Regions from separate parts of the Micromonospora sp. CPCC 205539 genome, predicted to be linked through region 2. Evidence: riboswitches for the same ligand, from Rfam matches in the RefSeq annotation. Region 2 holds a riboswitch; the other holds the start of a gene.
The links. A riboswitch is a leader RNA that binds a small molecule or an ion and turns the genes downstream of it on or off. The one in region 2 is predicted to bind cobalamin.
Positions count from the first base shown of each region.

Region 1: it holds a riboswitch for cobalamin, as region 2 does, so the genes downstream of both, cobN (cobaltochelatase subunit CobN) here and V6V47_RS00820 (CbtB domain-containing protein) in region 2, are expected to answer to the same signal.

Region 1 is NZ_JBAKHW010000005.1:56,651-72,361, forward strand. It holds gene cobN (cobaltochelatase subunit CobN) at 1-2,477, opposite strand, end outside; cobalamin riboswitch at 2,704-2,881, opposite strand; gene V6V47_RS06720 (hypothetical protein) at 3,036-3,371, opposite strand; gene V6V47_RS06725 (maleylpyruvate isomerase family mycothiol-dependent enzyme) at 3,700-4,503, opposite strand; gene V6V47_RS06730 (DUF1062 domain-containing protein) at 4,904-5,524, shown strand; gene V6V47_RS06735 (hypothetical protein) at 5,582-6,241, shown strand; gene V6V47_RS32680 (aldo/keto reductase) at 6,201-6,491, opposite strand; gene V6V47_RS06745 (MFS transporter) at 6,702-7,967, opposite strand; gene V6V47_RS06750 (LacI family DNA-binding transcriptional regulator) at 8,132-9,121, shown strand; gene V6V47_RS06755 (alpha/beta hydrolase) at 9,214-9,921, shown strand; gene V6V47_RS32685 (transposase) at 9,936-10,181, opposite strand; partial or broken gene V6V47_RS32690 (transposase) at 10,166-10,303, opposite strand; gene V6V47_RS06765 (NAD(P)-dependent oxidoreductase) at 10,420-11,295, opposite strand; gene V6V47_RS06770 (winged helix-turn-helix transcriptional regulator) at 11,417-11,794, shown strand; gene V6V47_RS06775 (FUSC family protein) at 12,064-13,185, opposite strand; gene V6V47_RS06780 (TetR/AcrR family transcriptional regulator) at 13,448-14,077, opposite strand; gene V6V47_RS06785 (FAD-dependent oxidoreductase) at 14,148-15,317, shown strand; gene V6V47_RS06790 (NUDIX domain-containing protein) at 15,324-15,711, opposite strand, start outside.
Region 2 is NZ_JBAKHW010000001.1:176,798-192,508, forward strand. It holds gene V6V47_RS00805 (PepSY-associated TM helix domain-containing protein) at 32-1,447, shown strand; gene V6V47_RS00810 (ribonucleotide-diphosphate reductase subunit beta) at 1,444-2,439, opposite strand; gene V6V47_RS00815 (ribonucleoside-diphosphate reductase subunit alpha) at 2,478-4,868, opposite strand; cobalamin riboswitch at 5,006-5,222, opposite strand; cobalamin riboswitch at 5,319-5,456, shown strand; gene V6V47_RS00820 (CbtB domain-containing protein) at 5,489-5,692, shown strand; gene V6V47_RS00825 (CbtA family protein) at 5,683-6,492, shown strand; gene V6V47_RS00830 (histidine phosphatase family protein) at 6,489-7,067, shown strand; gene V6V47_RS00835 (peptidoglycan DD-metalloendopeptidase family protein) at 7,080-7,970, opposite strand; gene V6V47_RS00840 (AfsR/SARP family transcriptional regulator) at 8,103-10,949, opposite strand; gene V6V47_RS00845 (hypothetical protein) at 11,238-11,927, shown strand; gene V6V47_RS00850 (S8 family serine peptidase) at 11,945-13,099, shown strand; gene V6V47_RS00855 (AraC family transcriptional regulator) at 13,096-14,109, opposite strand; gene V6V47_RS00860 (family 78 glycoside hydrolase catalytic domain) at 14,290-15,711, shown strand, end outside.

The DNA of each region.
Region 1 (15,711 bases), on a different contig from region 2:
GGCACGAACCGGCCGTCGAGCGCGCCGAGCGTGTGGGTCAGCTCGTCGGTGGTCCGGTCGAGTCGGGGCACCAGCTCGGTGGCGGCGAAGTGCAGCACCGCGGCGACGTCCGGGATCGACCGGCCGGTGACCTCCTCGACGACCGCGTCGACGGAGTCGGACGCCCAGCCGAGGGTCTCCATCGCGAGGACCAGCCGACGCGCGACCGCCTCGATGAGGTCGACGGCGTCGGCGGCGGTGCCGGCCGGTCCGTCCACGACGTCGGTCAGCCCGGCTGGCGCGCTGATCCGGGCGCCCGGTTCCGCGAGCAGCTCCTGCTCGTTCAGCCCGTACGCGGCCGCGATCGCCTGCCGTAGGCCGGGCAGGGCGCGGGTGCCGCCCCAGATCTGCGGGGCGCGCAGCACCGCGAGGACCAGGTTGACCCGCGGTTCGCCGGTCGGTACGGCGGCGAGGATGTGCAGTCCGTCGCGGATCTGCACATCCTTGACCTCGCAGAGGTAGCCGTCGAGGTGCAGCACGAACTCGTCGAAGTCGTCGGCGGCCGGCATGGCGTTGGCGTGCAGGTCGTGGTGCAGCTCGGCGGCGCGGACGAGGTCCCAGATCTGCGCCCGTACGGTGGGGACCTTGGCCGGGTCGAGCGCCTGCACGGTCGCGTACTCGTCGAGCAGTTGCTCCAGCTTGGCCAGGTCGCCGTACGTCTCGGCGCGGGCCATCGGCGGCACCAGGTGGTCGATCACGACGGCGTGGGCGCGCCGCTTGGCCTGGGTGCCCTCGCCGGGGTCGTTGACGATGAACGGGTAGACCAGCGGCAGGTCGCCGAGGACGGCGTCCGGTGCGGAGTCGGCGGCCAGCCCGAGGCCCTTGCCGGGCAGCCACTCCAGGGTGCCGTGTTTGCCGAGGTGCACCACCGCGTCGGCGCCGAAGCCCCCGTCGGTGACCGGTGCGGCCAGCCAGCGGTACGCGGCCAGGTAGTGGTGGCTGGGCGGCAGATCCGGGTCGTGGTAGATGGCGATCGGGTTCTCGCCGAAGCCGCGCGGCGGCTGGATCAGTAGCACCACGTTGCCGAACCGCAGCCCGGCCAGCACGATGTCCCCGCCGTCGGTGTAGAGCTCGCCCGGGGGCTCACCCCAGTGCTCGCGCATCCGCTCGCGCAGCGCGGTCGGGACGTCCGCGAACCAGCGCCGGTACGTCTCCCCGGGCACCCGGGCCTCGGCCGCGGCCAACTGCTCCGGGGTGAGCCATTCCACGTCGTGACCACCTGCGGCGATCAGCGCGTGGATCAGCGCGTCGCCGTCGTCGGGCACCGGTGCGTCGCCGAGGTGGTAGCCGGCGTCGGCGAACGCGGCGAGCAGCCGGACCGCCGAGACCGGGGTGTCCAGCCCGACGGCGTTGCCGACCCGCGAGTGCTTGGTGGGGTACGAGCTGAGGACCACGGCGACCCGCTTGTCGGCGTTGGGCACGTACCGCAGGCGGGCGTGGCGCACCGCGATGCCGGCGACCCGGGCGGCCCGCTCCTCGTCGGCGGCGTAGACCGAGAGCCCGTCGGCGTCGATCCGCTTGAACGAGAACGGCACCGTGACGATCCGGCCGTCGAACTCGGGGATCGCCACCTGCATCGCGGCGTCCAACGGGGACAGTCCAGCGTCGCTTTCGGCCCACTGCGCACGGGTGCTGGTCAGGCAGAGCGCCTGGATGACGGGCACGTCCAGGGCGGCGAGCGCGCCCACGTCCCAGGCGTCGGAGTCGCCGCCGCCGGAGGCGTCCGCGGCGACCGCGCCACCGGCGGCGAGCACGGTGACCAGCAGCGCGTCACAGCGACTGAACAGCCCGAGCAGGCCGTTGTCGGCGGCCTCGTGCGCGTCGGCGCCGGCAGTCTGGCCGTGCGGGTTGGTCGTCAGGCCGCGCAGCGAGCCGCAGAAGATCGGCAGCGGGTTGCCGCCGGCCGCCCGTACCGCGTCGGCCAGCACGTCGACGAAGGTGGTGTTGCCGGCGAGGGCGTGCGCCCGGTAGAAGACGATTCCCACGGTGGGCCGGTCCGGGTCGGCCGGGTTGTCGCCGTGCACGCCGTACTCCGGGGTGCGGGCGGGCGGGGCGAAGCCCTCACCGGTGAGCAGCACCGTGTCGGACAGGAACCGGGCCAGCTGCCCCAGGTTCTGCGGACCACCCTCGACCAGGTACGCCAGCGCCTGTGTGACCACCCCGGACGGCACGGTGGAGACGGCCATCAGCTCCGCGTCCGGCAGCGCCTCGCCGCCGAGCACGACCGCCGGCAGACCGGTGGCGAGCACCTGGGCGAGGCCGTCCGACCACGCCTGCCGACCTCCGAGCAGACGTACGACGGCGAGGTCGACCCCGGCGAGCAGGGCTGGCACCTCGTCGGCGGAGACCCGGGCGGGGTTGGCCAACCGGTAGTCGGCGCCGCTGGCACGGGCGGCGAGCAGGTCGGTGTCGGCGGTGGACAGCAGCAGGATGCGCACGGAAGGCTCCGGAGAGTGACGTCCCTGCCGCCACGCGGGCGACCTGGACGAGTGCGGGTGGGTGCGTGCGGCGTCAGCGCTGGCGTGCGCGGCTCAGCGGTGCCGGTGGCCGATGCGACCGACAGCCCGACCGAGGGCGGCGTGGTGTCCGCCATGCCAGCCGTAGCGATACTGATCGATGAATGAGACGCCGTGCGTCATCGGGTCCTCCTCGGGTGTCCACGCCCTGGGGTACGTCCCGACGGCCGAAGTATCCTGGCTTCCCGGATCGACGCTCTCCCCCGGCCTTCCAACCGCAGACACACGGCCGTGACTCGCGAGGGGGGATGACTCCCCGGTGACAGTGGCGGGACCGCGCCGGAATCACACCGGCTTCCTTCACTGCCGTCAGGTCGCGAATGCTGCCACACCCGTCCGAGGCCGGTCAACGGCATCCCGGTCGCAGCCATCGAGGAGTAGCGATTGCCGCGGCACTGCCTCGGGTTGCTGTCGCGCACCCTTTGCTCTGCTTCAACGGACGCAACAGCGCCGGAGCCAGATCGTTGCGCGGAACCGGTCTCAGCGTGCTCGGCGCTCCGGGTGCGCCCGGCTCCACACCCGCATCCGCTCGGGATAGCCGGTACGGCCCGCCTCGTAGAGCGGCACCGCGTGCTTGCGGGCGATGGCGCCCGCCGCGCGGGGCGTGCCGGTACGACGACGGATCCACTCGCCGTCGTGCGCGATCGCCACCACCGTGGTATCCGTCGCGGTGGTTTCCGGCTCGAGATAGAACTCCACCCCGTGCCGGCTGGCGATGAACGCCTCGAGTGCGGCGAGGTCGTCCCGGGTCGCCTCACGGTCCAGCTTCGTCGGGGTCGCCTCGCCACCCCGAGACCGCCGACTGAACCACCCCATGGCGCGTCCCCTCTCCCTCAAACCCCTACCAGTGCACCACCCCACCCTGAAACGACCCTGCACCCCACCTGTAAATCCCCTGACCCCCGCCGCTCGTGGCTGTGCCACTGCCGACTCCTCGATCACTGTGTCGTCAGCAGTTGTCCACGCCCGCCGGGGACCTGCTCACGACACAGTGATCGAGGGTGGCACGAGCGGCGGCCGGTTACGGGGTTGAATCTCATCGCCACCGGGCGGGCCGGACTGCTGTACATCATCCCGGGCCGCGGACCCACCGCCGCGCGCTGAGGCCGAGGTCGGCGCAGGGCGGCGGCTCCGTCGTCGTGTCCTATTCCTCCGGCTCCCAGGCGATCAGCTGGTCGAAGACGCGCCGGTCGCCGTCGACCCGCAGCGAGTCCATCGGAATGCGGCCGTAGCAGAACATGACCAGCTCATGGGCAGTGCCCCGGGCGGAGACATAGGCCGCATCCGAGTCCTCGCCAGCGACGGCCGCCTCGGGGCCTTCGCCGGCGACCGGCGTGGGGAGGCGGGCGGTCCGGGCGCCGTCGGCGGAGAACCAGAGCCGCCAGGAACGGCCCTCGGTGGCGTGGTAGTCGACGACCGCGGGCTTGTGCGGCCACGCGGCCGTCGTCGCGACGCAGGTGGTCACGAACTCGTCGACACCGTCGAGGGCCACCTCGTCCGGCAGCGGCTGCGGGGCGCCCACGGCGACCTGGGCGTCGTAGGTGTGCACGGCGACCTGCTGGAGCTGGTGCCGGGCGACGGCACCAGTCGTCTGCGGCGACTGCGACGGACCCCACCACGTCCAGCAACCACGATCCGGGCCGGCCTCCCGCAGCGCGTCCAGCAACTCCCGCGTCGACGCGGCGAACCAGGCCAGCAGTGCCTCGCGCTCCCGGGGCGCCACCGGGGCGGACATCGCCGGCGGAGCGTCAGCGGGCCCCGCGGCCACGATGGCGGCCCACTTGCGGCGCCCCTCGCCCAGGTGCTGCACCAGGTCGAACAACGTCCACTCGGGGCAGGTCGGCACCCGCACGTCGAGGCTGGGTGCCGCGGCGACCGCCGCCCGGAAAGCGGTCGATCGCTCCTCCATCAGGCGCAACAGGTCAGCGAACTCCAGAGTCTTTTCCACCGCGGCTTTGTACCACCCCCCTTCGACAACCGACAGCGGAAATTCCCCGCCCCCGGCGGCGGGGCCACGCGGAAAATCCGTTGCCCGGAGGCCCACGGGTCGACCACGCTGATCCGCATGGATCAGTGACCAGTGGCGCACGTGCGCGATGCAGACGGGTTGGAGTCACCTCCCCGTCTCCGTCCGCCGTGCCACTCGAAGCCCGCACCGCGTAACCGGTGCGGGCTTCCTTCACGCGACGTGATCTGCGACGTCGCGCCAGCCGGCGTGCTCCCCGCCGAGACGCCGGCTGCCCGCCACTGGACCCGGGAGGCACCCCCGGCGCGCCATCGCGCTGCCGGGCGCCTCCTGCCGAGATCTTGGAATCGCCGAAGCCATGAATAGTTCCCGCCATATCCGCGTGCCCGCCCACGGTCGCGGAACCGGCATCGACCGCAAGGCGCTGTGGGTGGTCAGCGAGCTCGGACTGCCCACCATCGTCAAAACCTGCGTGTCATGCAGGTCCACGCGGCACCGTCCCACCGGCAAGATCCGGGTCAACGCGAACCACAAGCTGCTCGACGTGTGGCTGCTGATCTGCTGCGACCTGTGCGGCCGCACGTCGAAAATCCCCGTCCACGAGCGCATCAACGTGCGGGCGCTGGACAACGAGCGGCTACTGATGTTCGAGAACAACGATCCGGCCATCGTGCGACAGCTGACCATGGACGCGACGCTCGCCCGCAAGGCCGCCTACCAGCTCGACTGGACCGGCACCTGGCGGCTGGACACCGACATACCGTTCTACGACCTCCGGCGCGAGGATGCCGCGCCACTCGAGGTCATCATCAGGTTCGAGCTCCCGGCACCCATCCGGGTCGAGAAGCTGCTCACCGCCGGGTTCGGCCTGAGCCGTCCCGCCGTACGAGGCATGGTCGACTCCGGGCGCATCCGCCTGCCCCTGCCCATCGACGCCAGGGCCCGCGAGGACTTGACCTTCCTGGTCGTCACCGCCCCACCGCTGTCTCCCGGGCAGGCATGAGGTGCCGCCCCACGGCGTGATGACCTGCGCCGTGGGGCGGCCCGTACCATCCGGGTGGTGGATCTTCGGGTGGTGGCCGCCCTGGACAACGCCCGGTGGTGCGGGATCGTCTGCGACAGTCACGGCCTGCGCTCGGTGACCGATACCGACACCTGGTCGGTGGCCCGTCGGTCGCCACCCTGGTACCCGGACGCGGTCACGCTCCGCCCCGGCATCGACGGCGACGCCCTGCTGACTCGGATCGACGCGGGGCCTGGCGCATCGGTGAAGGACAGTTTCGCCGACCTCGACCTCACCGAGCACGGCTTCCGGGTGCTCTTCGACGCACAGTGGATCCACCGGCCGCCGGTGGACCCTCCGGTCGGCACACCGCTCACCCCGGTCACCACACCCGCGGGGCTGGCCGCCTGGGCGGCGGCGCACGGCGGCGGTGAGCTCTTCCGGCCGGCCCTGCTGGACGACCCACGGGTACGGATACTGGCCCACTGTGACGACAGCGGTGCCGTGGCCGGTGGCGTGATCGTCAGCGGCGACGGCGTGTACGGCGTCTCCAACCTCTTCGCCCACACCGTCGACCCCGCGGAGATCTGGCTCGGGCTACTCGCCACCCTTCCCCGGGTGCCGCTGGTCGGCTACGAGGCCGACCCGGAGCTGGCCCCCGCCCTGGCGGCCGGCTTCACCCGCCTGGGCCCCCTCCGAGTCTGGCTCCACGACTGACCCCCGACCCCTCGAGTTGGACGTTGGAGAGCCCGAGGTGCCGGATCAGCCCAGCGGTCCGCAGCTCGGCCAGCGCCCCGAACCGCTCGGCCAGCGGCGCCGGACCGGGCCGCAGGTTGACCACGTCGAGCTGGTCGCGCCCGAGCCGACGCAGGTTCTCCTCCACCTGGGCGCGCAGTTCGGCCGCGGTGAACGCCTGGTGGAAGCCGGTCGCCGGGTCGTACCCGAAGCCGACCTTGGTGACGATCACGGCGCGGCAGCGCGACCGCCCGCTCCCGGTCGGGGTGCACGGTGATCCGCATCGAGCCGAAGCCCATCCGGTGCACGGTGCGGTCGCCGAGGGTCCCGGTGCCCGCCGGGGCGGCGGTGATCGTGTCGCTTGGCATCGGGCGACCCCAGCCAGCTCGGGTGCGCGAGCGCAGTCGGCCGCGCACCCGATACCGCGCCGAGCCGGCCTGGGTTAGATTTTCTGTGCTGGAGCGGTCGGTCCGGCGGGATGCGGCGGGCGCAGCACCGGCACCAGCGCCAGCGTCGGCACCAGCAGCAGCGGCACCACCAGCAGCGCGTGCAGCGTGCCGACCCGGTCGCCGAGCAGCCCCAGCAGCGGCGGCCCACCGAGAAACGCCGTGTAGCCGATCACCGCGACCACGCTGACCCGGACGGGCGCGTGCGCCTCCTCGTCGGCCGCCGCGCTCATCCCGACCGGGAAGCCCAGCGACGCGCCGAGCCCCCAGAGCGCGACACCGACGATGGCCACCGGCCCCGAACCGGCCAGCACGGCCAGGCCCACGCCGAGCACGGCGAGCAGGATGGTGGCGGAGAGCACCGGCAACCGACCCCACCGGTCCAGTGCGATCGTGCCGGCGGTGCGGCCGAGGGTCATGCCGACGACGAAGACGCCGAAGACCGCCGCGCCGGCCGCCTCGCTCAGGTCCCGGCCGTCCACGAAGGCGACCGCCACCCAGTCGTTGGCGCTGCCCTCGGCGAACGCCGCCACCAGCACGAAGAGCCCGATCAGCAGGGTGCGCGGCTCCCGCCAGGCGGCGAGCTGGGCTCGCCGGTTGGCGGCCGGGCTGGCGTCCTCCGTGCGCTCGGCCGGGTCGACGGCCGGCCGGGGCAGGAACGCCCGGGAGCCGAGCACGGTCCCGGTGAGCACCACCACGGCCACCGCGGCGAGGTGCGCGCCGACGGACAGGTCGAACCGGGCCGCCCCGGCGCCGATCGCCGCGCCAGCCACCGAGCCGAGGCTCCAGGCCGCGTGGAAGCGGGGCATGACGGTACGCCCCAACCGCCGCTCGACGGCCGCGGCCTCGACGTTCATGGCGACGTCGCAGGCGCCGGAGCCGTAGCCGAAGGCGACCAGCCCCACCGCGACAACGACGGCCGACCCGGCGACCGTGGCGCCCAGGCCGGCCACCGTCAGGCCGACGGCGAGCACCGCCGTACCCAGCCTCACGGTGCGGGCCGCACCCAGGCGCTGGGCGAGCAGGCCGGAGGTGGGCATCGCGAGCAGCGCGCCGGCACTCATCGCCAGCAGCAGCAGCCCGAGCCGGCCGGCGGAGAGGTCCAACGACTCACGGACCGCCGGCACCCGGGAGAACCAGCTACCGACAGCCAGCCCGTTCAGGGTGAAGGTGACGGCGACGCCGTTGCGGGCGGTCAGCACGGCCCGCGGCGGTGCCGGGGCGGTGACCGAGGGGGCGGGTGGACTGGTGGCGGCGCTCACGGGTGCAGGTCCTCTTTCCGGGGATGATCTCCTGGCACGATCGCACACCTGAGAGCGCTTCCACCACAAGCGGGATGCCCGCCCCTTACCGCCGATGGACCGGCCCGGCATGATTCCGAGTGAGGCGTTCGTCCTTGCGGACGGGTTGCCGGAGGGAGGGAACGATGACGACCGCAGCGCACCGACCGGCCACCCTGGAGGACGTCGCGCGGGTCGCCGGGGTGTCCCGGTCCACGGCCTCGCGGGTGATCGCCGGGACCGGGTTCGCCTCGCCGGCGGCCCGGGAGCGGGTCGCGGCGGCCGTCGACCGGCTCGGCTACGTGCCCAACCAGGCCGCCCGCGCACTGGTCCGGGGCGGTGGCGTACGGCTGGTGGTGGCGGTCCAGGGCACCAGCGCCGAGGTGCTGGACAACCCGTACGTCCACCGGGTGGTCGGCGCGACGGCCCGGGTCTGCGCGCCGGCCGGCATCGGGGTGGCGCTGCACTGGCTGCCGCTGGGCCAGCCGAGCCGCCTGGGGCAGCTCGCCGGGGACCGCAGCGTCTGCGGCGTGGTGCTGGTCAACACCACCGCCGAGCTGCTGGACGCCGTGCCACGGTCGCTGCGCGGCCGGGTGGCGTCGATCGGCATCGGCTCGGCCACCGTCCCGTCGTTCGACGTGGACAACGTGACCGGCACCGACGAGGTGCTACGCCACCTGTACGCCACGGGGCGCCGCCGGATCGCCATGGTGACCGGCCCCGAATGGCTGCCGTGCTCGCAGCGCCCCGTGCAGACGTACCGCCGCATGATGCATCAGGTCGGCCTGCCGGAGCGGGTGCTGCCCGGCGACTTCACCGCCGAGCGCGGCCGGGCGGCGGCCAGCGAGGCGCTGCGGCGCTGGCCGGACCTTGACGCGATCTTCGCGATCAGCGACGAGACCGCGCTCGGGGTGATCGCGGCGCTGCGCGACGACGGTGTACGGGTGCCCGGCGACGTCGCGGTGGCCGGCTTCGACGACATCCCGCTGGCCAGCATGACCGCCCCCGCGCTGACCACCGCGAGCCACCCGGTGGGCCGGATCGCCGCCGCCGCGGCGACCGCCGTGCTGGACGGGCGCCCGGTCGCGCCGGCGACCCTCTTCCCCTCCGCCCTGGTAGCCCGCGAAAGCGCCTGACCAGCCCTCCCGACAGCCGGGCCGGGTGGTTTAGCGGCAGTGGGTCGGGTAACCGCCGCGCACACGCCGTCGACAGCGAGGAGCGGTGACCCGTGTCCGAACTCGCGCCGCCGCGCCGGAAGCCGGCGGAGGACCCCCCGCACGGTCGCCTGACCGCACGGCCGCACCCGCCGGTGGCGCCGGCGCCCGCCGGACTGAGATCGATCATCGGCCCGGATGGTGAGCTGCTGGCGATGGTGTACGCCCCGGAGCCCGCGACCGACGGGACGGCGTACCGGTTGGTGCTGCTGTTGCACGGGGCGGGAGGCTCCGCCCGGCAGGGGCTGGACCTGCTGCGGCCGGTCGCGGACGCGCACCACCTGCTGCTGGTCGCCCCGCAGGCGGCGGCGAGCAGTTGGGACCTGATCGCCGGCGGGTTCGGGGTGGACGTGCGGCGCATCGACGGCTTGCTGACCAGCACCTTCGACGGCTATCCGGTACGCGACGTGACGTTCGGTGGCTTCTCCGACGGCGCCTCGTACGCCCTCTCGTTGGGCCTGGCCAACGGCGACCTGGTCGACGCGGTGCTGGCCTTCTCCCCCGGCTTCGCCGCGCCCCCGGTCACCCACGGCCGGCCGCGGATCTTCATCTCGCACGGCGTGGACGACCGCGTCCTGCCGATCGACGTGTGCAGCCGCCGGCTCGTCCCGCACCTGCACAGCCTCGGCTACGACGTCACCTTCGAGGAGTTCCCGGGCGGCCACGAACTCCCCACTCCGGTCCGCGGGTCCGCCATCACCTGGCTGACCCCGCGCCCCTGAGAGAGTGTGGGGTACTACTGGTCGATGGAGTGCAGCACCAGCCTGGCCCCGGCGCGGTCCTGAACCGAGGCGGAGTGCACCATGCAGACCAGCAGCAGCCCGTTCGTGTCGACCAGCAGATGCCGCTTGCGGCCTCGCACTTTCTTACCCGCGTCGAAGCCGATCTGCTCGCCGCCGCAGCGGACTTGGCCGACTGGGAGTCCAGCACCGCCGCGGTCGGTGCTGGGTCGCGCCCTCGGCCTGGCGGGACGAGGCGCCACGCGCAGCCCGGAACCATCACGTAGAGGATCGTGTCGGTGATCAGCCGGTGGCCGTACGTCAATGGCCGTCCACCCTTGGCCGGATCCCGTACCGGCAGGTGAGCGGATACGACCTGCCACACCGCGTCGGTCAGGGCGCCCGGCGGGCGTCATCCCCGCCAGTATTCATGTTGTCCGCAAAGACGCGATCTTGGCGGGGATGACCCAACTTCTGGCGCGAACGGCGCGCCGCACTTCCTTAGCGTGGTTGCTTGATGCTCTCGATGATTCGCGCAAAGCCTTCTTTTCCGTTGCCTGCCTCGATCTGGCGCCGGATGAGGCCCTGGACCATGGCGACTACCTCGGTGCTGATGCCCTGGTCGGAACTGGCGGTCATGATGTCGCCGAGGTCGGAGAACTCCAGACTCTGTTGCCCTTCGACGGTGTAGTCTCCGCCGTCGATGACTTCGGCGAACCCTTGCAACCCGCCGGTCATGGCGGTCAACCACGGTGCGGCCATGGCGGCGAACTCGCCCGCCGTCACGCCGGCCGGGGCGACCATGGCGGCGCCGTGCATGAATCCGGCGAACATGACGTACATGCCCGAGAGCAGGGCGAGGTCGTACAGCGACGCCAGTCCGGGATCCTCACCGAAGTAGGTACCGTCGCCCCACAGGTCGAGCAGCGGCTTGTACTGGTCGAAAACGGCGGCCGATCCGCTGTAGAAAATCGATGACCCAGGCTGACCGATCATTTCCGGGACGGCCATGATGCCGCCGTCCAGATACGCGACCCCTGCATCGGCAGCCCAGGCGGCCATCTCGCGTGACTGCTCCGGTGTCGTCGTGGTCACGTTGATCAACGTTCGTCCGGCCAACTCGTCGGCGAGCGGATCGAGCACCTCGTGGACCGACGCGTGGTCCAGCAGGCATGCGATCACCAGCCGGCTGGCCCGGACCGCTTCGCCTGCCGTGGCGGCCGCCTGCGCGCCCTGCGCAACCAGGTTGTCCGCCCTTCCCGCTGAGCGGTTCCAGACCGTTGTCGCGTGTCCGGCCTCCACCAAGGCGGCTGCGAGAGCGCTACCCATCGCGCCCAGTCCGAGAACGCTCACCTGGATGCTGTCGTTGGTTGTCATGTTTCGGGGCTCCCCTCGTGTTCGTCGTTCGGGGAGATCCTCTCCGCTGCCGGTAAGGTCGACTAGTACCGACTAATTAGTCAGGTACCCACCTGAAAGTAAGTAGGCCTTGGAGGGGCGGATGGCAACTTCAGCACGACGTGGCCCCTACTTCTGCGGGATCGACGCCGCGATGGACGTAGTCGCCGGCAAGTGGAAGTCGCTGATCCTCTGGGAGCTGCACAACTACGGGACCCGCCGGTTCGCCGAGCTCCGACGCGGTCTGCCGGGCGTCAGCGAAAAAATGCTGATTCAACATCTGCGGGAGATGGAAGAAGACGGGCTCGTGCATCGTGAGGTGTACCGCGAGGTGCCGCCGAAGGTGGAGTACTCCCTGACAGAGCACGGCGTATCCCTCAACGCCGCACTGGCATCCTTAGGGAATTGGGGCACCGAACGCATCCGGCGGATCGGCGCGGAGAAGGTTCCGGTCGACGTTGCCGGGGCAGTTCCTCGCTGAGCGCACCCGAGTTGGGACGGCAACAGACTTCTTGCACCGGTAGCGAGCAGCAAACGCGTCCCGGGAGGTGTGTGGCTGCAGCCGATCCTGACCGGGGTGCAGGTCGGTCAGGATCGACATGGTGCGGCCCGAGCCGGCCACGCTCGGGTGACGAAAGGTTCGGCGGCCAAGATCGCTCGCCGAACAACACTCTCTGACCCGCGCGCCACCGCCACCGGCGTCGATCATGGTGTTCGACGGGGCCTGGGCGGGGCCTGGGCGAGCCTGCGTCAGATCGGGGGTAGGCCCAGGGCGTCGTCGACCCGGGCGAGGACGGCGGCGTCCTCGTCGGGGTTGACGCCGCGCAGCAGGTCGATGGCCGTGGCGCGGACCTGGCCGATGATCATGGCGAGCGGGAGGGTCTGTGTCGACCCGAAGAGCTGCCCGGCGGTGTGCACGGCGGCGAGCGCCGCGTCGCCCGCCCGCGCCGCGTGCCGGTCAGCGGTCTCGTCCTGCCCATCCAGGTCGGCGGCGAGCGCTGCGCCGGCCTCCCGGACCGCCTCGGCGAGCGCGCGCAGCGCGGCGCCCAGCTCGGGCGGCACCGAGGACTGCAGGCGGCTGAGCGTCACGCTGGCGCGGGCGAGCACCCGGACGTTGCGTACCGCGTAGTCGATCTGTCGGATCGACTCGTCCACCGACCGCAGCCGGCCGATGTGCCGGCGCCGACGCAGGTTGAGCCGCAACGCCTCACCGGCGGCGAGCACCCCGTCGCGCAGCGCGTCGACCCGGGCGTCCATGCCGCGCGCCCGGGACAGCGCCGCGACCACGGCGGTCTCGTCGTGGTGGTCCAACGCGTCGGCGATGCCGCTGAGCAGCCCGGCCAGCTCGTCGAAGGTGCGGCGCACCTCGGCGACCAGCGGGGCCAGCGGGTGCCGGGCGTCGGCGATCAGGCTGACGGCGAGCGCCACGGCGCCACCGACCAGCGCGTCGACGAAGCGGAACGGCACGAGTGACCCGTCCGGTGGCGCGACCACCACGAGGTAGAGCGCGGAGACCGCGGCCTGCGTCAGCGTCACGGCGGTGGCGCCGAAGGCCACCGCGAGCAGGACGGTGAGCAGGATGACGGTGAGCACGGTCCAGGTGCTGCCCGGACCCAACGCCTGCACCACCAGGTCCGCGACCAGCACGCCGCCGGCCACCCCGAGGACGACCTCGACGGCTCGACGAACCCGCTGCCCCCGGGCCTGACCGAGAACGATCAGCGCGGCGGCCGGGGCGAAGAAGGGCTGCGGATGCTCGAGCAGCCGCGTGGCCAGCAGCCAGGCGACGGTCGCCGCGAGGGTCGCCTCCAGCACCGGCCGCCAGCCGTGCCGCAGACGCCCACCGGCGACCCGCAGCCCACCGAACCCCACCCTCGCTCACCTCCCGCAAACTCTGGCTCGCCGCCACGCGCCACCGCCATGTGCGACCGCCACGCGCCACCGCCACGCAGCGCCGGTCCAGTGACGCGCCGACAGCGGGACCGCGCAGGCTGACCGTGGCTCGCGCTACCCGAAGCGCCCCTGGCGATCGTCTACCATCGCGCGATGGTCCCCCTCACCGGGCTGCTCGACGGTCCCCGGGCTCGGGGTGCCTTCCTGCTCCGCTCGGTGCTCGACCCGCCGTACGCGGAGGTCACCTCCCGGCGAGGGCGCGCAGCAGGGTGCGAACGGCACCGGTCAGGTCGGTGCGGCTGGCCGGGCTGCCGGGTGCCGGGGCGGTGAGCGCGCCGGCGCCGACCAGCCGGTCGAAGAGCAGCCCGTCGACGAACGCGACGAACTGGTCGCCCTGCCGCTCCGGGTCGGTGGCGCCGGCCCGGGTCAGCAGGTCCCGGGCCTGGACTCGCAGGCCCGTGCCGTGGTTCAGGATGCCGCGCAGCTCGGGGCGGTGCACCGCCTCCAGCAGGCAGGCGTAGCGGGCCAACGTCCGACTGCGTCCGGCGCCCAGCCAGCGGTCGAGCACCTCGGCGATGCCGGCGGCGAGCAGGTCGAGGTCGTCGCCGTCGAGCCGCGGGCCGGGCGCGGGCGGCGGCGGCCCGGTCGGCAGGTCGTACGCCGCCAGGTCGGCCCGGTCCAGGTCGGCGAGCCGGCCCACCACGGCTTCGATCAGGGCCTGCCGGGTGCGCAGGTACGCCGACGTGGTGCCGAGCGGCATTCCGGAGCGGCCGTCCACGGCGCGGTGGGTCAGCGCCCGCATGCCACCGTCGGCGATCAGCTCGATGGCAGCGTCGGCCAGCAGCGCGATCCGGTTCGTCCGGGCCGTCACGAACCTCCCCTTCCCGTGGCGTGGTCCGGAGGTAGTATCACTCTTCTACAGGCGTAGAAGGGCGGCCGACGTGAACGACTCGCACGCGGTGGTGGTCGGCGGCGGAATCGGCGGGCTGAGCGCGGCGCTCGCCCTGCGCCGGCACGGGTGGCGGGTCACCGTGCTGGAACGCGCGCCCGAGCTGCGCGAGGTCGGGGCCGGGCTGACCCTGATGGCGAACGCACTGCGCGGGCTGGACGCCCTCGGTCTCGGCCCGGCCGTGCGCTGCGGCGACCACGCCGAGGCACCCGGCGGGATCCGCGACCGGCGCGGGCGGTGGCTGTCCCGGGTGGACGGTGCGGAGATGATCCGGCAGCTCGGCACCGCTGCCCTCGGCGTACACCGGGCCACCCTGCACCGCATCCTGCGCGACGCACTGCCGGCCTCGTCGGTGCGGACCGGCACCGACGTGGAGCAGGTGGGGTCCGGCCCGGACCACGCCGAGGTGCGCTACCGGGGCCCGGACGGCCCGCAGACCCTCGCCGCCGATCTGGTGGTCGGCGCCGACGGGCTGCGCAGCCGACTGCGCGCCCAGCTCTGGCCGGAGATCCCCGCCCCGGTGTACGCGGGCTCGACGGCCTGGCGGACCGCCATCGCGTTTTCCGAGCCGGTCCCGGCGGCGATCACCTGGGGCCCCGCGGCCGAGTTCGGCATGGTGCCACTCGGCGGCGGCCAGGTCTACTGGTACGCGGCCCTCACCGCCCCGCCCGGCGGCCACGCACCGGACGAGCTGGCAGCCGTCCGGGAGCAACTCGGCGACTGGCACGCACCCATCCCGGCGCTGCTGGCGGCGACTCCACCCGGGGTGCTGCTGCGCAACGACATCCACCACCTGGCCACGCCGCTGCCGTCGTACGTGCGGGGGCGGGTGGCACTGCTCGGCGACGCCGCCCACGCGATGACGCCCAACCTCGGGCAGGGCGCCGGCCAGGCGATCGAGGACGCCGTGGTGCTCGGCGCGGTCTGCGCCGGCGGCGCCGAGGGGCTGCCGGCCGCCCTGGCGGCGTACGACCGACTCCGTCGCCCGCGCAGTCAGGCCATCGCCCGGGCCGCCTTCCGCGCCGGACGGTACGGGCAGCAGCTCCGCAACCCCCTCGCGGTCGCGGTGCGGGACACCGCGTTACGGCTCACCCCGGCTCGGGCCGCGCTGCGCGGGATGGCCCGCTACGCGGACTGGCTGCCCCCGGCCGAGCCGAGCTGAGGTTGCTCAGCCGGCGGCGGCAGCGACGTACTCGGGTGAGGCGAGGAACTGGGTGAGAACCTCGACGGTGCCCGGCGTGTACGGGCGGCCGTCGAGCACCTGGTCACCGGGCACGAAGACGATCGCGGCACCCTCCCCGAGCACCACATCCTCCTGGCGGGCCCGGGTGGACCCCACGAAGTAGTGCATCACCCGGGCGATCTCGGGCACCGGCTGCACGGCGTACGGACGCAGCGGGCCGTCGGCGCGAAGGCCGGTCTCCTCCCACAGCTCCCGTTCGGCGGTCTGCCCCGGCGTCTCCCCCGGCTCCTCGTGCCCACCAGGCAGGCACCACACGCTCGGGTGATAAATGGCGTTGTCGTCACGCAGTTGCAGCAACAGTTGCCCGTCGGGG
Region 2 (15,711 bases):
CAACCCGCGCTTCGAGGTGATCGGAACCCGAATGACGACGATCGTTGAGACGCCCGAGACCGCTCCCGCCACGACACCGGCGGCCCGCTCCGGGTGGGGCGGCCTGCTGCTGCGGATCCACTTCTACGCCGGGATCCTGGTGGCCCCGTTCCTGGTCGTGGCGGCGCTGACCGGCCTGGCGTACACGGTCACCCCGCAGCTGGACCGGGTCATCTACACCGAGCAGCTCACGGTCGACAGGGTCGGCGACACGACACGTCCGCTGGCCGAGCAGATCGCCGCCGCCCGCGCCGCGCACCCGGGCGGCACTCTCGCCACCGTCGCCCCCGGGGAGGGTGCCGCGACCACCCGGGTCGTGTTCGACGTCGCCGACCCCGAGGACCGGCAGCACACCGTCTATGTCGACCCCTACACCGGCGAGGTACGGGGAACGCTGACGACGTGGTTCGGGTCGACGCCGGTCACGACGTGGCTGGACGACCTGCACCGCAACCTGCACCTCGGCGTCGTCGGCCGCTACTACTCGGAGATCGCCGCGAGCTGGCTGTGGGTCCTCGTACTCGGTGGGGTCGTGTTGTGGTGGCGCCGCCAGCGCCTCGGTGTCGGTCGGCTGCGGCGGCTCGTCGGCCCCGACCTGGCGGCCCGGCGCGGTGTCCGGCGGACCCGGGGCTGGCACGCGGCGACGGGCCTGTGGCTGGCCGTCGGGCTGCTGTTCCTCGCCGCCACCGGCCTGACCTGGTCCCGCCACGCTGGCGAGAACTTCGGCGCCGCCCTGGACGCTCTCAACTCCCGTACCCCCGAGGTGTCCACCGCCCTCCCCGGCGCCGCGGGGCCGACCGGACCGGCCGGCCACCACGGCGGCGGTGGCAGCGGGCCGGCCGCGACCATCGACCCCGCCGCCACCGACCAGGTCCTCGCCATCGCCCGCGGCGCGGGCCTGGAGGGTCCGGTCGAGATCACCCCCGCGGCCGACGCCCGGTCGGCGTGGACCGTCACCGAGGTCGACAACACCTGGCCGGTCCACAAGGACCGCGTCGCCGTCGACCCCGCCGCCGCCACGGTGACCGCCCGCAGTGACTTCGCGTCCTGGCCACTGCTGGCGCAGCTGAGCAGCCTCGGCGTCCAAGCCCACATGGGTCTGCTGTTCGGCCCGGTCAACCAGATCCTGCTCGCGGCCCTCGCCCTCGGGCTGCTCTGCGTCATCGTGTGGGGTTACCGGATGTGGTGGCAGCGCCGGCCCACCCGCACCGACCGGCGCCGCGCCCCGGTCGGCACCGCCCCGGCGCGAGGTGCCTGGCAGCTCCTGCCGGGCTGGGGCATCGCCGTCGGCGTACCCCTGGTCTTCGCCGTGGGGTGGGCGCTGCCGCTGTTCGGGCTGACCCTGCTGGCCTTCCTCGCCCTCGACCTGGCTACCGGTGTGTGGCGGGCCCGCGCCAGCCGACCCTAGAAGTCGTCGTCGAAGGCCACCGTGCCGCTGACCCCGACCTGGTACGCCGACACCCGCCGTTCGAAGAAGTTGGACAGCTCCTGCACGTCCTGCAGCTCCATGAAGGCGAACGGGTTGACCGACCCGTAGTGCGGCGCGATGCCGAGTTGGGCGAGGCGACGGTCGGCGACGTGCTGGAGGTACTCCCGCATGTCGCTCAGCGTCAGACCGGGTACGCCCTGACCGAGCAGGTCCTCGGCGAACTGAACCTCGCACTCGACGGCTTCGGTGAGCATCTGCCGGACCTCGCCGGCCAGGTCGTCGTCGAACAGGTCGGGCTCCTCGCGGCGCACGGTGTCGACGACGTCGAACGCGAAGGCCATGTGCATGGACTCGTCGCGGAACACCCAGTTGGTGCCGGAGGCCAGGCCGTGCAGCAGGCCACGGGAGCGCAGGAAGTAGACGTAGGCGAACGCGCCGTAGAAGAACAGCCCCTCGATGCAGGCGGCGAAGCAGATCAGGTTGAGCAGGAACGTCCGCCGATCGGCTCGCGTCCGCAGCTCGCGCAGGTCATGCAGGGAGTCGATCCAGCGGAAACAGAACTCGGCCTTACGGCGGATCGAGGGGATGTTCTCGATGGCGGCGAAGGCGGCGAACCGCTCGGTCTCGTCGGGCACGTACGTGTCGAGCAGGTTGAGATAGAACTGGACGTGCACCGCCTCCTCGAACAGCTGGCGGGACAGGTAGAGGCGGCCCTCGGGGCTGTTGACGTGCTGGTAGAGGTTGAGCACGAGGTTGTTGGCGACGATCGTGTCGCCGGTGGCGAAGAACGCCACCAGGCGGCTGACCAGGTGCCGTTCGGCCGGGGTGAGCTTGTCGAGGTCGGTCAGGTCGGTGTGCAGGTCGACCTCCTCGACGGTCCAGGTGTTGCGGATGGCGTCGCGGAACCGGTCGAAGAAGTGCGGGTAGCGCATCGGACGGAGGGTGAGGTCCATCCCGGGGTCGAGCAGCATGTGCGTGGTCCTCGTGTCGGTGGTGATGTCGGCGGCGGTCACTGGCAGGCCTCGCACGACTCGGGGTTCTCCAGCGAGCAGGCCAGCGCCTCGGCGTCGGTCGCCACCGGCGCGACAGCCGTCACGGTGGCCTGCTGGATCCTGGTGGCGGGACGCGACCGCAGGTAGTACGTGGTCTTCAGCCCGGCCTTCCAGGCGTACAGGTACATCGAGGAGAGCTTGCCGATGGTGGGCGAGGCCAGGAACAGGTTCAGCGACTGGGACTGGTCGATGAACGGGGCACGGGCGGCGGCCAGGTCGATCAGCGACCGCTGCGGCAGCTCCCACGCGGTCCGGAACAACTCCCGGACGGTGGCGGGCAGCTCGGCGATGTCCTGCACCGACCCCTCGGCGCGCTTGATCGCCGACCGGACCCGGTCGGTCCACAGGCCACGGGCCTTCAGCTCGCGGACGAGAGCGGTGTTGACCTGGAGGAACTCCCCCGACAGGGTCTCGCGCTTGAACAGGTTGGACACCTGCGGCTCGACGCACTCGTAACAGCCCGCGATCGAGGCGATGGTGGCGGTCGGGGCGACCGCGACCAGCAACGAGTTGCGCAGGCCGTGGGCGCCGACCCGCTCCCGCAGGGCAGCCCACCGCGCGGTCTGCGTGCCCTCGACACCCCACAGGTCGGGCTGCAACTGCCCCCGCGCCGCCCGGGTCTCCCCGTACGCCGGGTGCGCGCCGAAGCGCCGCGCCAGATCGGCGGAGGTCTCCAGGGCGGTCAGGTACAGCTCCTCGCTGACCCGGGTGGACAGCTCCCGGGCGGCCGGCGAGTCGAACGGCAGCCGCAGCGCGAAGAACGCGTCCTGCAGACCCATCAGCCCGAGCCCGACGGGCCGCCAGCGGGGGTTGCTCGCCGCGGCCTGCTCGGTCGGGTAGTAGTTGATGTCGATGACCCGGTCGAGGAACGTCACCGCGGTGCGGACCGTCGCCCGCAGCCGCTCCCAGTCCACACCGTCGTCGGTCAGGTGGGCGGCGAGGTTGACCGAACCGAGGTTGCAGACGGCGGTCTCGGCGTCGCTGGACACCTCGATGATCTCGGTGCACAGGTTGGAGAGGTGCACCACGTTGCCCGGCTCGGCGGTCTGGTTGCAGAGCCGGTTGGCGGCGTCCTTGAAGGTCATCCACCCGTTGCCGGTCTGGGCCAGGGTGCGCATCATCTTCCCGTACAGCTCTCGCGCCGGGACCTGCCGCACGTAACGGCCCTGCGCCTCGGCCGCCCGGTACGCGGCGTCGAACCGCTCGCCCCACAGGTCGGGCAGCTCCGGCACCTCGTGCGGGTCGAACAGCGACCACACCTCGTCGGCCTCGACCCGGCGCATGAACTCGTCCGGGATCCAGTTGGCCAGGTTGAGGTTGTGGGTGCGCCGGGCGTCCTCGCCGGTGTTGTCCCGCAGTTGCAGGAACTCCTCGATGTCCGGGTGCCACGGCTCCAGGTAGACGCAGGCCGCGCCCTTGCGTCGACCGCCCTGGTTGACGGCGGCGACGCTCGCGTCCAGCGTGCGCAGCCACGGCACGATCCCGTTGGACTGCCCGTTCGTGCCGCGGATCAACGACCCCCGGGACCGGACCCGGGAGTACGCGATGCCGATGCCGCCGGCGAACTTGGAGAGGTTCGCCACCTGCGCGTACCGCTGGTAGATCGAGTCCAACTCGTCGCGCGGGGAGTCGACCAGATAGCAGGACGACATCTGGGTGTGCCGGGTGCCGGAGTTGAACAGCGTCGGTGAGCTGGGCAGGTAGGCCAGACTGGACATCAACCGATAGAAGCCGACCGCCTCCTCCGGTGTCTGGGACAGCCCGCAGGCCACCCGCAGCAGCCAGTACTGCGGGGTCTCCAGCACCAACCGGCTGCTCGGGTGGCGCAGCAGGTACCGGTCGTACACCGTGCGCAGACCGAAGTACTCGAAGCGCCGGTCGCCGCCGGTGTCGACGGCGTCGTCGAGCATTCGGGCGTGCGCGGCGACGAACGCGGCGGTGTCGTCGGAGATCAGGCCCTCGGCATGGCCGATCCGGATCCCCGCGCTGAACGAGGTGATCCCCTGCCGGCGGACCTCCTTCTCGACGTAGCCGGCCAGCAGCCGAGCGGCCAGGCGGGAGTACTGCGGCTCCTCGCCGATCATCTCGGCCGCGGTCTGGATGGACAGCCGGTCGAGCTCGGCTGTCGTCGCGCCGTCGTACAGGCCGCTGATCGTCCGGGTCGCCACCCGCAGCGGGTCGACGTCGGTCAGGTCGTCGGTCCACCGCTCGACCGCCCGGACGATCTTGTTCACATCCACCGGCTCGGTAGCGCCGTCACGCTTGCGGACGTGCATCTGGGTCCGCCGCCGGACCGGCTGCTCGGCAGCCGTGTCGCCGCTGGCAGGGACTACCTGGGTGACTGTCACCACTCACTCCTCGCGAGTTCGAGACCTGATGGCTTCGGACACGAGGGGGCGGACACCGGCGGACGCCACGGCGACGGGCCGTGGGTCAGATGGCGTCGGCCGTCCCACGCGGCCTCGGACCGCCGCCCACCCGGGTGCGGGTGTACGGCGCGCTGGCAGGTCTTCGGACTCGCGGGCAGGACCGGACTCGCCGGTCTCCTACTGGCCGTCGCTTCCCAGACCGTGTGGTGGTCCAGTGCTGATGACGGCGGTCGTTCCCACTCACCGCTGCGGGGCAGTCCCGGATTTTCACCAGGTTCCCTCTTGCCTCGACAACTCTGGATGAGCGGTCGAACCAGCTGCGTTCGACACCATATATAGGGACGCTGCCGTTGTCACACCCCACATGTCGTTTCCGGGCGTGTCTTCGGTCGCAGCAGTGACGGCCATGGTTGACCGACCGCATCGACATCGATACGGTCGACGCACAATCTGCGGCGACGCGAGGGAAGCCGGTGAGAGTCCGGCGCGGTCGCGCCACTGTGAGCGGTTCCCCTTCTCGACCGGGGGCCGCGAGCCAGGACACTCGGTTGTCCGCAGCCTTGCGATGGGGACGCGTCATCCCCGAGGAGGTTGTGTCCATGTCGAGTTCCACTTCCAGCCAGCCGCTGGTGCACCCCGCCAACTCCGCCCGCCTGCTGTGGGCGGTGCTGGCCACCGTCGCCGCGCTCGCCCTGCTGACCTATCTCGTCGCCTTCGACCAGGGGGCGGTGTCGCAAAGTGGGACGTACCTGCACGAGCTGATGCACGATGGTCGGCACCTGCTCGGTGTTCCGTGCCACTGACCGCCACCAGCACCGCACCACCCTCGTTCGTCGCCGTTCTTCTCCGCGGGCTGCTCGCCGGCCTGGTCGCCGGCCTGCTCGCGGGGACGTTCGCCTACGTCGTCGGTGAACCACACGTCGACGCGGCCATCGCCATCGAGGAGGCCGCGTCGCACGCCGAGGCCACCGACGGCGGGCACGACCACGAGGACGCGCTGGTCAGCAGGGACGGTCAGCGCGGCGGCCTGTTCCTGGCCACCGGCCTGTTCGGCGCGGCGATGGGCGGCCTGCTGGCCACCGCGTACGTCCTGTTGAGCCGCCGGCGGCGCGTCTACGACGACGGACGGTCGGGCCTGTTGCTGGCCGGGGCTGCGCTGCTCGGTGCGGTGATCGTGCCGTTCCTCAAGTATCCGGCGAACCCACCGGCCGTCGGTGACCCGGCCACCATCAACCAGCGCACCGGCTGCTACCTGCTGATGGTGGTGCTCGGCCTGGTGGCGGTCTGGTCCGGCTCGCTCGGCTACCGGTCGGTCGGCGACGGCGCCCCCAGCTGGCTGCGCGCCACCGCGACGGCCGGCGGCTTCCTGCTCGTCACCACGGTGTCCTACGTGGTCCTGCCGTCGTTCCAGGAGGTCCCAGCCGACTTCCCCGCGACCCTGTTGTGGGACTTCCGGCTGGCCTCGCTCGGCACCCAGGTGGTGCTCTGGACCGGCATCGGCCTGCTGTTCGCCGCCCTGCTGCACCACGAGCAGCGGCGCCGGCGCGTTCGCGGCAGCGCCGACAACGCGGGAACGAACGTCGGCGTACCCGTCGGCTCGTGACCGCCACCAGCCTGCGGCTGGTCGCCCACGCGCACACCGCCGCCATCCGGGGGGCGCGGTTCGGCGGCGGGAGCGACAGCCTGGACGAGGGCGGCCTCCGGGCCGCCCTCGCCCTGTCCCCCGCCGGCGCCGACCGGCGAGGCCCCCTGCGCAGCACCGACGTCTGCCTCTCCAGCCCGGCCACGGCGGCCACCCAGACCGCGCACGCCCTCGGCCTGACACCGGTCCTGGAATCCGCGCTGGCCGACTGCGACCACGGCGACTGGACCGGACGCTCGCTGGCGGAGGTCGGTCTCGAGCAGGCCGATGCGCTAAGGGCCTGGCTGTCCACATCGGACGCCGCGCCACCTCGAGGCGAATCGGTCCTGGAGTTGCGGGACCGGGTCGGCCGCTGGCTGGACGGGCAGCGCGGACGCGGCCAACGGGTCACCGCCGTCACCCATCCGATCGTGATCCGGGTCGCGGTCGTGCACGCCCTCGACCTGCCGCTGGCAACGTTCCGGCAGCTCGACGTCGGGCCGCTGGCAATGGTCCAGCTCACCAGCAACGGCGCTCGGTGGCAGCTACGGCTCTAGTGCTGGGCGGTGTCAGTCCCACTGGTTCTGGTTGAGGAACCGGGCGAAGCCCCGCCACGAGTTCGCGCCCATCACCCCGTCGATCGGGCCGGTGTAGCCCCAGCCCGACGCGAGTCGCTGCACGGCCTTCCACGTGTTCGTCCCCGGCACACCGTCGATCGGGCCGGTGTAGCCGTAGCCGCGCATGGCCCGTTGCAGGGCGGAGTAGGTCGCCGCACCGGGAACGCCGTCGATCGGGCCGGTGTAGCCGGAGGTGATCCGCAGCCAGTTCTGCATCCGCTGGTAGAAGATGGTGCCCGGGATGCCGTCCTGCTCGGTCGAGGACTTGGGCAGGCCACCGCCGCCGCCCGGGTGCTCGCTGATGTAGGTCAGCGGATTGATGCGGACACCGCTCGGGTTGATCATGTGCCAGTGCAGGTGCGGGCCGGTGGAGCTGCCGGAACCGGGGGCACCGACCGCGCCACCCGACCGACCCACGATGCCACCGGCGCCGACCGCGGCACCGTTCGACAGCAGGAACTGGGACAGGTGCAGGTACTGGCTGCGATACCCGTCCGCGTGGTAGATCGTGACGGTGTGGCCGCCCGTACCGTTGTTCGGGATGTTCTGGATCGTGCCGGCACCGCACGCCGGCAGGTTGGTGCCGACACCCATCCCGAAGTCGATGCCGCCCAACGAGCCGCTGTTGAGATGGTCCTGCCAGGTCCCGGTGATCCGGTAGCCGGCAAACGGGTTGTAGATCGAGGGCGCGGCGTGGGCTGTCCCGGGCAGGCCCACGACACCACCGACGGCGAGTGCGCCGGTGGTCAGGGCGGTGCCGCGCAGCAGCGTACGACGGCTGAGCCCGACCTGTGGCTGTTCCCCTTCGCCGCCGCAGCAGCCCGACGGGTGTTCGTGGTTCATGCTCGGTCCTCCGTACGGTCGTAGATGACCATGGGCGAGCAGAGGGTAGCCCTAGAGGTTCGTCGATATCAATGCGTGGGTGCCCAGTGACGGTTGCGCGACTACGCGGGTCGCCGATTCGTGAGTCACCGGTCAGGCGCGCAGCGCGGCGAGCCGGTCGCGGAGAGGCTCCGCGTCGGGGTGCGTCAGCTCGTCGAGGATGGCCAGCGCCTCCCGCCACGTACGGCTGGCGGCGGCCAGGTCGCCGGCCGTACGGTGCAGCTCACCGAGTCGGGTCAGCGTCCGGGTCTCGAAGTAGCGGCTGCCGACCTCGCGGTAACGCGCGAGGGCCTGCTCGTACAGCGCGACGGCCCGCTCGTGGTGACCGAGGTGGTGGTGGATGAAGCCGAGGCTGTCCAGGACGACGGCCTCGCTGTGGGCGTCGCCGACCTCTCGGTGCAGGTCGAGCGCCTGCTGACAGTACGCGAGAGCCTCGTCGTAGCGGTGCAGGTGGGCGAGCCACCAGCCGATGTTGTTGAGCGCGTTCCCCTGCCCGGTGCGCTGGTCCGTCTGACGCCACAGGGCCAGGCCCTGTTCCGCGTGGTGCAGGCCCTTCTCGGGGTGTCCCAGCCGCCCGTGCACCCAGACCAGAGCCATGTGGGTGTCCGCCTGATACGTCGAGTCGCCCAGCTCTCGGAATCGGTCGAGAGCGTACTCCAGATGGGACTGCGCGTCTTCGTCGCGGCCCAGCGCGGCGATCGCGACGGCGAGACTGCGGTGCAGGTGAGCCCTTCCGGCCGGGTCGGTGCTGCGGCTCACCGCCCTCGACACGGTGTGCTGCGCGGCCGCCAGACCGTGCCAGAGCCCGTACCGGTGGAAGAAGGTGGTCAGGATCCGGGCGAGCTGCCAGGTGTGCGTGTCGAAGCCGTGCTCGACCGCGTGGTTGATCGCCGCGAGCAGCACCTGATGTTCGGTGTCGAACCAGGCTACGGCCTGCCGCAGGTCGCGCAGTTCGGACACGGCGACGCCGAGCCGAGGTGCGGACAGGGTCACCAGGTGGCGGCCCGGGTAGAGCAGGCGGTTGGCGAGGTCCGCGGTGTGCAGGTAGTGGTCGAACAGCCGGTGCAGGGCGTCGGATCGGTCCCTCCCGGTCTCCTGTTTCCGCACCAGTTCGACGGCGTACGCCCGCAGCAGGTCATGGAAGCTGTAGCGCCCCGGGTCCTGCTCGAAGAGCAGGTGGGCACCGGTGAGCGCGGCCAGCATCGGGCGGACCCGGTGCACCGGCACACCGACCAGGCTGGCTGCGGCGGGAGCGGCGAGGTGCGGTCCGGGGTGCAGACCCAGCAGCCGGAACAACCGGGCGGCGTCCGGGTTCAGGGTGCGGTACGACCAGGACAGCACTGCCCGCAGGCTGCTGACCTCGTCCTCGCCGTCGAACGCGTCCAGGCCACCTCGGGTCGCGCACAGCTCATCCGCGATCGCGGAGAGCGGGAAGCCGGGGTTGGCGGCAGCACGGGCAGCCACAATGGACAGCGCGAGGGGTAGCCGGGTGCAGAGGGCGACGATCTCGGCGACCGCGTCCGGCTCGGCGGCCACCCGGTCCGCTCCGACCCGACTGATCAGCAGCTCGACGGCCTGTGGCACGGTGAGCAGCTCGACGTGCACCGGGTGGGCGCCCTCGGTCACCACCAGGCTGGTGAGGCGGTTGCGGCTGCTGACCACGGCCAGGCAACCCGGTGCGGCCGGCAGCAGCGGCCGGACCTGGTCGGCGTCCTGCGCGTTGTCGAGCACGACCAGCATCCGGCGGTCGGCGAGCAGGCTGCGGTAGAGGTTGGTCAGCGCGGGCAGGTTCGCCGGGATCCGGTGCGTCGGCACCTGCAACGCCTCCAGGAAGGCGCGCAGCACCTCCGCCGCGCTCGTCGATTCCCCATCGGCGTCGAAACCGTGCAGGTTCACGTACAACTGCCCGTCCGGGAACGCACCGCGGGCCCGGTGGGCCCAGTGCAGCGCGAGTGAGGTCTTGCCGACGCCCGCGGTGCCGGTGATCGTCACGATCGCTGCGGGCTGCCGACGGTCGCCCTGCTCGGTCGGGAGCAACGCGTCGAGCCGGGACAGGTAGGCCGTCCGACCGACGAAGGCCGCCACCCCGGCGGGTAGCTGCGCCGGAACCACGGTCAAGGGCGGCGGCGTGCTGTCTGGCCCAGGTCGAGCGGGACTCCGTTGTGGAACCACGGTGACCGCGGCGAGCGTCGGGCTGTCCGCGATCATCGCCGCTTCCAGGCGGCGCAGCGACGGCCCGGGTTCCAACCCGAGTTCGGCGACGAGCAGCCGGCGGGCGTGCCGATAGGTCGCCAGGGCGTCCGCGCGGCGTCCGCTGCGGTAGAGCGCCAGCATGAGCTGGCCGCGCAGCCGCTCCTGCAGTCCATGGTCGACGACGAGGTCGGCCAGTTCCGGCACCAGTTCGGTGTGCCGGCCGGCCGCGAGGTCGGCGTCGATCCGGTCCAGCAGGGCGGTGAACCGGGACTCCTCCAGACCATTGCAGAGCCGCAGCCGTTCGGGCCCGGTCGCGGCATCGGCCAGGGCCGGCCCTCGCCACAGGGCGAGCGCGCCGGCGAGGTGGGCCGAGCGCAGACGCGGGTCACCGATGGTGCGGGCCGTGTCGACCATCGTCTGGAAACGGTGCAGGTCCACCGACTCGGGCGGCACCCGCAGCCGGTAGCCCGCTCCGTTCGCCACCAGGAGCGCCGGCCCGTCGGGGTCCTGCCCGGCCGCCAGCCGCACCGCCGCGCGTACGCGGGACATCAACGTCTGCAGGGTCGCCTTGGCCGCGGCGGGTGGCGCCTGCCCCCAGAGCACGTCGACGAGTCGGTCACCGCTGACCACGCGCCCCGGGTCGAGCAGCAACACCGCCAGGGCCAGTCGTTCCTGGCGTCGCCGGAGCCGGACCGGCTCGCCGTCGTCGGTGTCCATCTCCACCGCGCCGAGCAGCCGAAACCTCACGGCGCGGATCCTATTGCAATAGATGTGGCGGCTGCTGCGGTGGGCGGCCGGGTGGCAAGCAGATGGCAAGCGGATGGCAAGGGAGGGCTGCCAGGGTCCGCAAGATCCGAAAACTACGCCCAGCGCGCCCCGTTGTCGGGCGGGCGGGAAAGGAACGCCTTGTCACAGTCGCCGTCGTCGTACCACCCGTACGGCCAATCCTCCTCCGGCCAGGTGCCCGAGCCTCCCCCGGTCGTGGCACCGATTGATCCACGCTTCCGGCTCGGACGCAAGCGTCGACTGCTCGGGATGCTCTTCATTGCGCTCGGGGTGCTGCCGCTGCTGGCCGCCGGGGGTCTGACCTTCGCGTCGGTGCGGAACCACGGAATCCAGATCGGCAACGACGCGTTCGCACCGGTCGCCTGGCACAACCTGCGCAGCGACGAGGTCTTTCCCGACTTCCTGCGGGACACGTCAATGGTCGAGAAGCAGCCGCAGGGGTGGTCCCGGCAGGGTATCGCCGAGGAGAGCGACTGCCCGACGGCGCTGACGAAGGAACTCGCCCAGATCGCGGTCGCGCAGGGTTGCACGACCGCGTTGCGAGCCACCTACGTGGACGTCGGCGGTGAGATGGCCGCGACCATCGCGCTCTGCGTGGTCGGCTCGTACGAGCAGGCAGGGGCGGTCGTGCGGCAGTTCGGCCTCGGGTCGGCGCCGAAGCCCATGGTGTACCCGGTGGCGGTGCCGGGGACGGCGGCCGCGGAGTGGACCGGGAAGCTGGTGTACGCCGGCGGGACGCAGCAGGTGGGCCTGCCAACCAACTCACCGCCGTACTTCGTGGCCATCACGGTCGGCCCCTTGGACGCCCGCCGCCAGTACGGCCGGCTGCCCGACGAGTGGCAGCTCTACGGTCGCAGCGAGCGAACGACCTACCAGAGCGTTGCCGGCGACCTTCTCGGTGCCTTCGCGCGTTCCTTCGACCAGGCGGCAGGGTCCTGATGAACGGCTTCTATCGAGTGACAGCGTCCGCCGTGGCCGTCGGTGCGGTCCTCCTCCTCGCTGCGGCACCGGCCCAGGCGGCCGACAAGGGCTGGGAGTTGAGCGCGCTGTCGGTGCCGGCCGCGCACAAGATCAGCCGTGGCGCCGGGGTGACCGTCGCGGTGATCGACAGCGGTGTCCGCACCGCGCACCCCGTCCTGGCCGGCCGGGCCGCCGAGGGGCCGGACTTCCTGCACGAGACCGATCAGCAGGAGTCGTGGTACGGCGACCACGGGACGTCGATGGCCTCCAGCGTGTTGGACGTCGCGCCGGAGGCGAAGGTGCTGGGCCTGCGGGCGGTCCGCGACCGCACGGATCCCGACTTCGTGTCCTGGGAGCAGGCGCTGGCGAAGCCGAGGCCCCAGGACGCGCGGGCGTTGGCCGATGCCATCCGGTACGCGGCGGACGCCGGGGTCCGGGTCATCTCGCTCTCACTGGGCTCGGAGAGCCCCTTCGCCGCCTACGACACGCGTGAGGCGCAGGCCGTCCAGTACGCGTTGTCCAAGGGGATCGTGGTGATCGCCGCCGCCGGCAACGACGGCGACGGGGACAACCTGGTCAGCTATCCGGCCGCGTACCCCGGGGTGATCGCCGTGGCCGCGAGCACGCCGTCGAAGGAGCGGGCAAGGTTCTCGACCGTGCACTCGTACGTCGACGTCGCCGCACCCGGGGTGTCGATCTGGGGCGCGACGATCGCCTCGAAGGGGCGCGCATCCACGCAGGGCACCTCATCGGCGGGCGCCCTGACCGCGGGCGTCGCCGCGCTGATCGTGGCCAGGTATCCGAAGCTGTCGGCACGGCAGGTCGCGGCGGTGCTCGAGCGCACCGCTGGGCATCCGGACCGGCACGATCCCCGAACGGGGTACGGGGTCATCGACGCCGCGAAGGCGTTGCGGGCCGCGGCGCCGGTGGCACCCGAGCCGTACGTCCTGCCGGTGGGCGCGCAGGGCGCCGGCGGGCACTTCGGGCCGGGTGACGATGGCACGCCGCGGCGCGTCGGCCAGCCGCTGGACGTGATTCTGCTGGTGGTGGCCGGCGTCCTCGGGTTGATCGCGGTGACGATGATCGTGGGCGGGTGGCGCCTCGTGGTCGGCGGCCGCCGTGCCGCGGCGACCTCCACCACGGACAGTTAGCGGTCGGGCTGGAGCGGGCCGCGCTCCGGACCGGGGTGCCGGCGGTTCGGAGCGGCGGCCATGGGAGCGCGCGTGGTCGAGCAGTCGATCGATGCGGCGGCACCGCTCGCTCCGGCCCCCCGGATGCGGAACGATCGGTGCCGGAACTGGGACCGGTACGCCGACGCGCTGAGCCCGTAGTGGGCCTTGAACCGTCGGGCGAAGTAGTTCTGGTCCGGCCAGCCGACCGACTCGCCGATCCGGTGGATCGGATCGTCGGTGTGCAGTAGCCGGGCCGCGGCGACCTCGACGCGGTGCCGGGACAGGTAGGCCATCGGCGGCAGCCCGGTCGCGTTCTTGAACAGCCGGATCAGGTACCCGGGTGCGAGGTGCAGGGCGGCCGCCAGTTCGGTGAGATTCCACTGGTGTTCCGGGCGAGCCTCCATCATCCGCATCGCGTTCAACACGGCCGCGTGCGTCTGACCCTGGCCGGGTGCGGTCTGCTGGACGACGGCCCGGGCCAGGCTGCTGAGGAACAGCGCGAGCCGGCCGACGATGTCGCCGTGATGGGTGCTGACCGGCCGGTGTCGCAGCGCCTCCAACTCGTCGAGGTGGCCGGTGCACTCGGCGAGCGCCTCCGGGTCGAGGTGCGCGGTCAGGATCCCGCGCCGCTGCTGGGCGTACGGGCCGGACCAGAGCAGGTAGCCTAGCAGCGGATCCTCCCGGGTCCAGCCCAGCTCGTTCTGCAGCAACTCGGTGGCGAAGCAGCAGTTGTACATGTCCAGTCGGCGGCAGTCCTCGTAGCCGTGCCACACCCCGGGCCGTAGCAGCACCACGTCACCCACGCTGAGCTGCTGCCGGCCGGCGAGGCTGTGGTGCACCCCGGCGCCGCCGCACATTACCGCGACCTCGACGAAGCTGTGCGTGTGTGCCAGATGGACGCCCTCGTGCAGGTAGTGGCCGGCGAAGGCGACCACGCCGTCGGCGAAGTGGAACAGTTCCCGAGTGTTCTCGACCGGCAGCTCGAGCATCGGCTCACCCTAGGGCCGAAGTGAATTTCGTGCTAGCACGTGTGCACGTCGGGCTATGGCCTGACCTGCGCCGGCCGCAGGATCGGGGGGACAGGCGAAACCTTCTGGCCACCACTCGGTAACAAGAGTCCCGGCCTGTGTTCACCCCCGCCTTTGAATCGTTTCACGAACAGGAGTGTCATGCCCCGCGCCGCCGCACCCACCGGCCTCCGCTTCGAGCACGGCCCTGCCTTCGGCATCGGTGTCCCCAACCCGCGCGTCTCCTGGCAGGTGCCCGACGCCGACCCGGACTTCGAACAGTCGGCCTACCAGGTCGAGGTCGACGGGGAGGTGGTGACCGCCGAGTCGTCCGAGCAGATCCTGGTGCCCTGGCCGGCGGCCCCGCTGGTGTCCCGGCAGCGCGGCACCGTACGGGTGCGCGTACGCGGTGACGAGTGGAGTCCGTGGAGCGGCCCGGCGGTGGTCGAGGCGGGACTGCTCGCCCCCGAGGACTGGACGGCCCGCTTCGTCAGCCCACGCGACATCGGCGGCTACGGCGACCCGGCCCCGCTGCTCGGCGGCACGATCGACCTACCGGCCGACGCGGCCCGCGCCCGCCTCTACACCACCGCGCACGGGATCTACGTCGCGTACCTCAACGGCCGGCGGGTCGGCACCGAACAACTCGCGCCCGGCTGGACGGCGTACCGGCACCGACTGCGCTACCAGGCGCACGACGTGAGCGACCTGCTGGTGGCCGGCGAGAACCGGCTGGAGATCCTGCTCGGCAACGGGTGGCACCGCGGGCGGCTGGGCTTCCAGGGGCAGCACGCGGTGTACGGCGACCGGCTGGCTGCGCTCGCCCAGCTCGAGGTGACGACCGCCGACGGGACGAGCCACGTCCTCGCCACCGACGGCTCCTGGACCGCCCGGGAGAGCGGGATCGTCGCCGACGACCTCTACGACGGGCAACGCACCGACCTGCGCCGCTCCCCCGGGGCGCAGACCCCGGTCGACGTGCTCGACGCCGACCTGGGCCTGCTGGTCGCGCCGGACGGGCCGCCGGTGCGGGTGACCGACGTCCTGCCCGCCGTGGCCGTGACGACCTCGCCGTCGGGCCGGACCCTGGTGGACTTCGGGCAGAACCTGGTCGGCCGGGTCCGACTGCGGGTCCGGGGCGCCACGGCGGGCGACGAGGTGGTGGTCCGCCACGCCGAGGTGCTGGAGGACGGCGAGCTGGGCGTACGCCCGCTGCGCACGGCAAAGGCCACCGACGCGTACGTGCTGGCCGGACCGGACGACGTGACGCTGGAGCCGGAGCTGACCTTCCACGGCTTCCGGTACGCGGAGGTCACCGGCGTACCGGACCTGCGGGCCGAGGATCTCGAGGCCGTGGTGCTCGGCTCCGACCTGCGCCGGACCGGCTGGTTCGAGTCCTCGCATCCGCTGCTCGACCAGTTCCACGAGAACGTCGTCTGGGGCATGCGGGGCAACTTCGTCGACGTGCCGACCGACTGCCCGCAGCGCGACGAACGACTCGGCTGGACCGGCGACATCCAGGTCTTCTCGCCGACCGCGAGCTTCCTGTTCGACAGCGCAGGTCTGCTCACCGGCTGGCTCGCC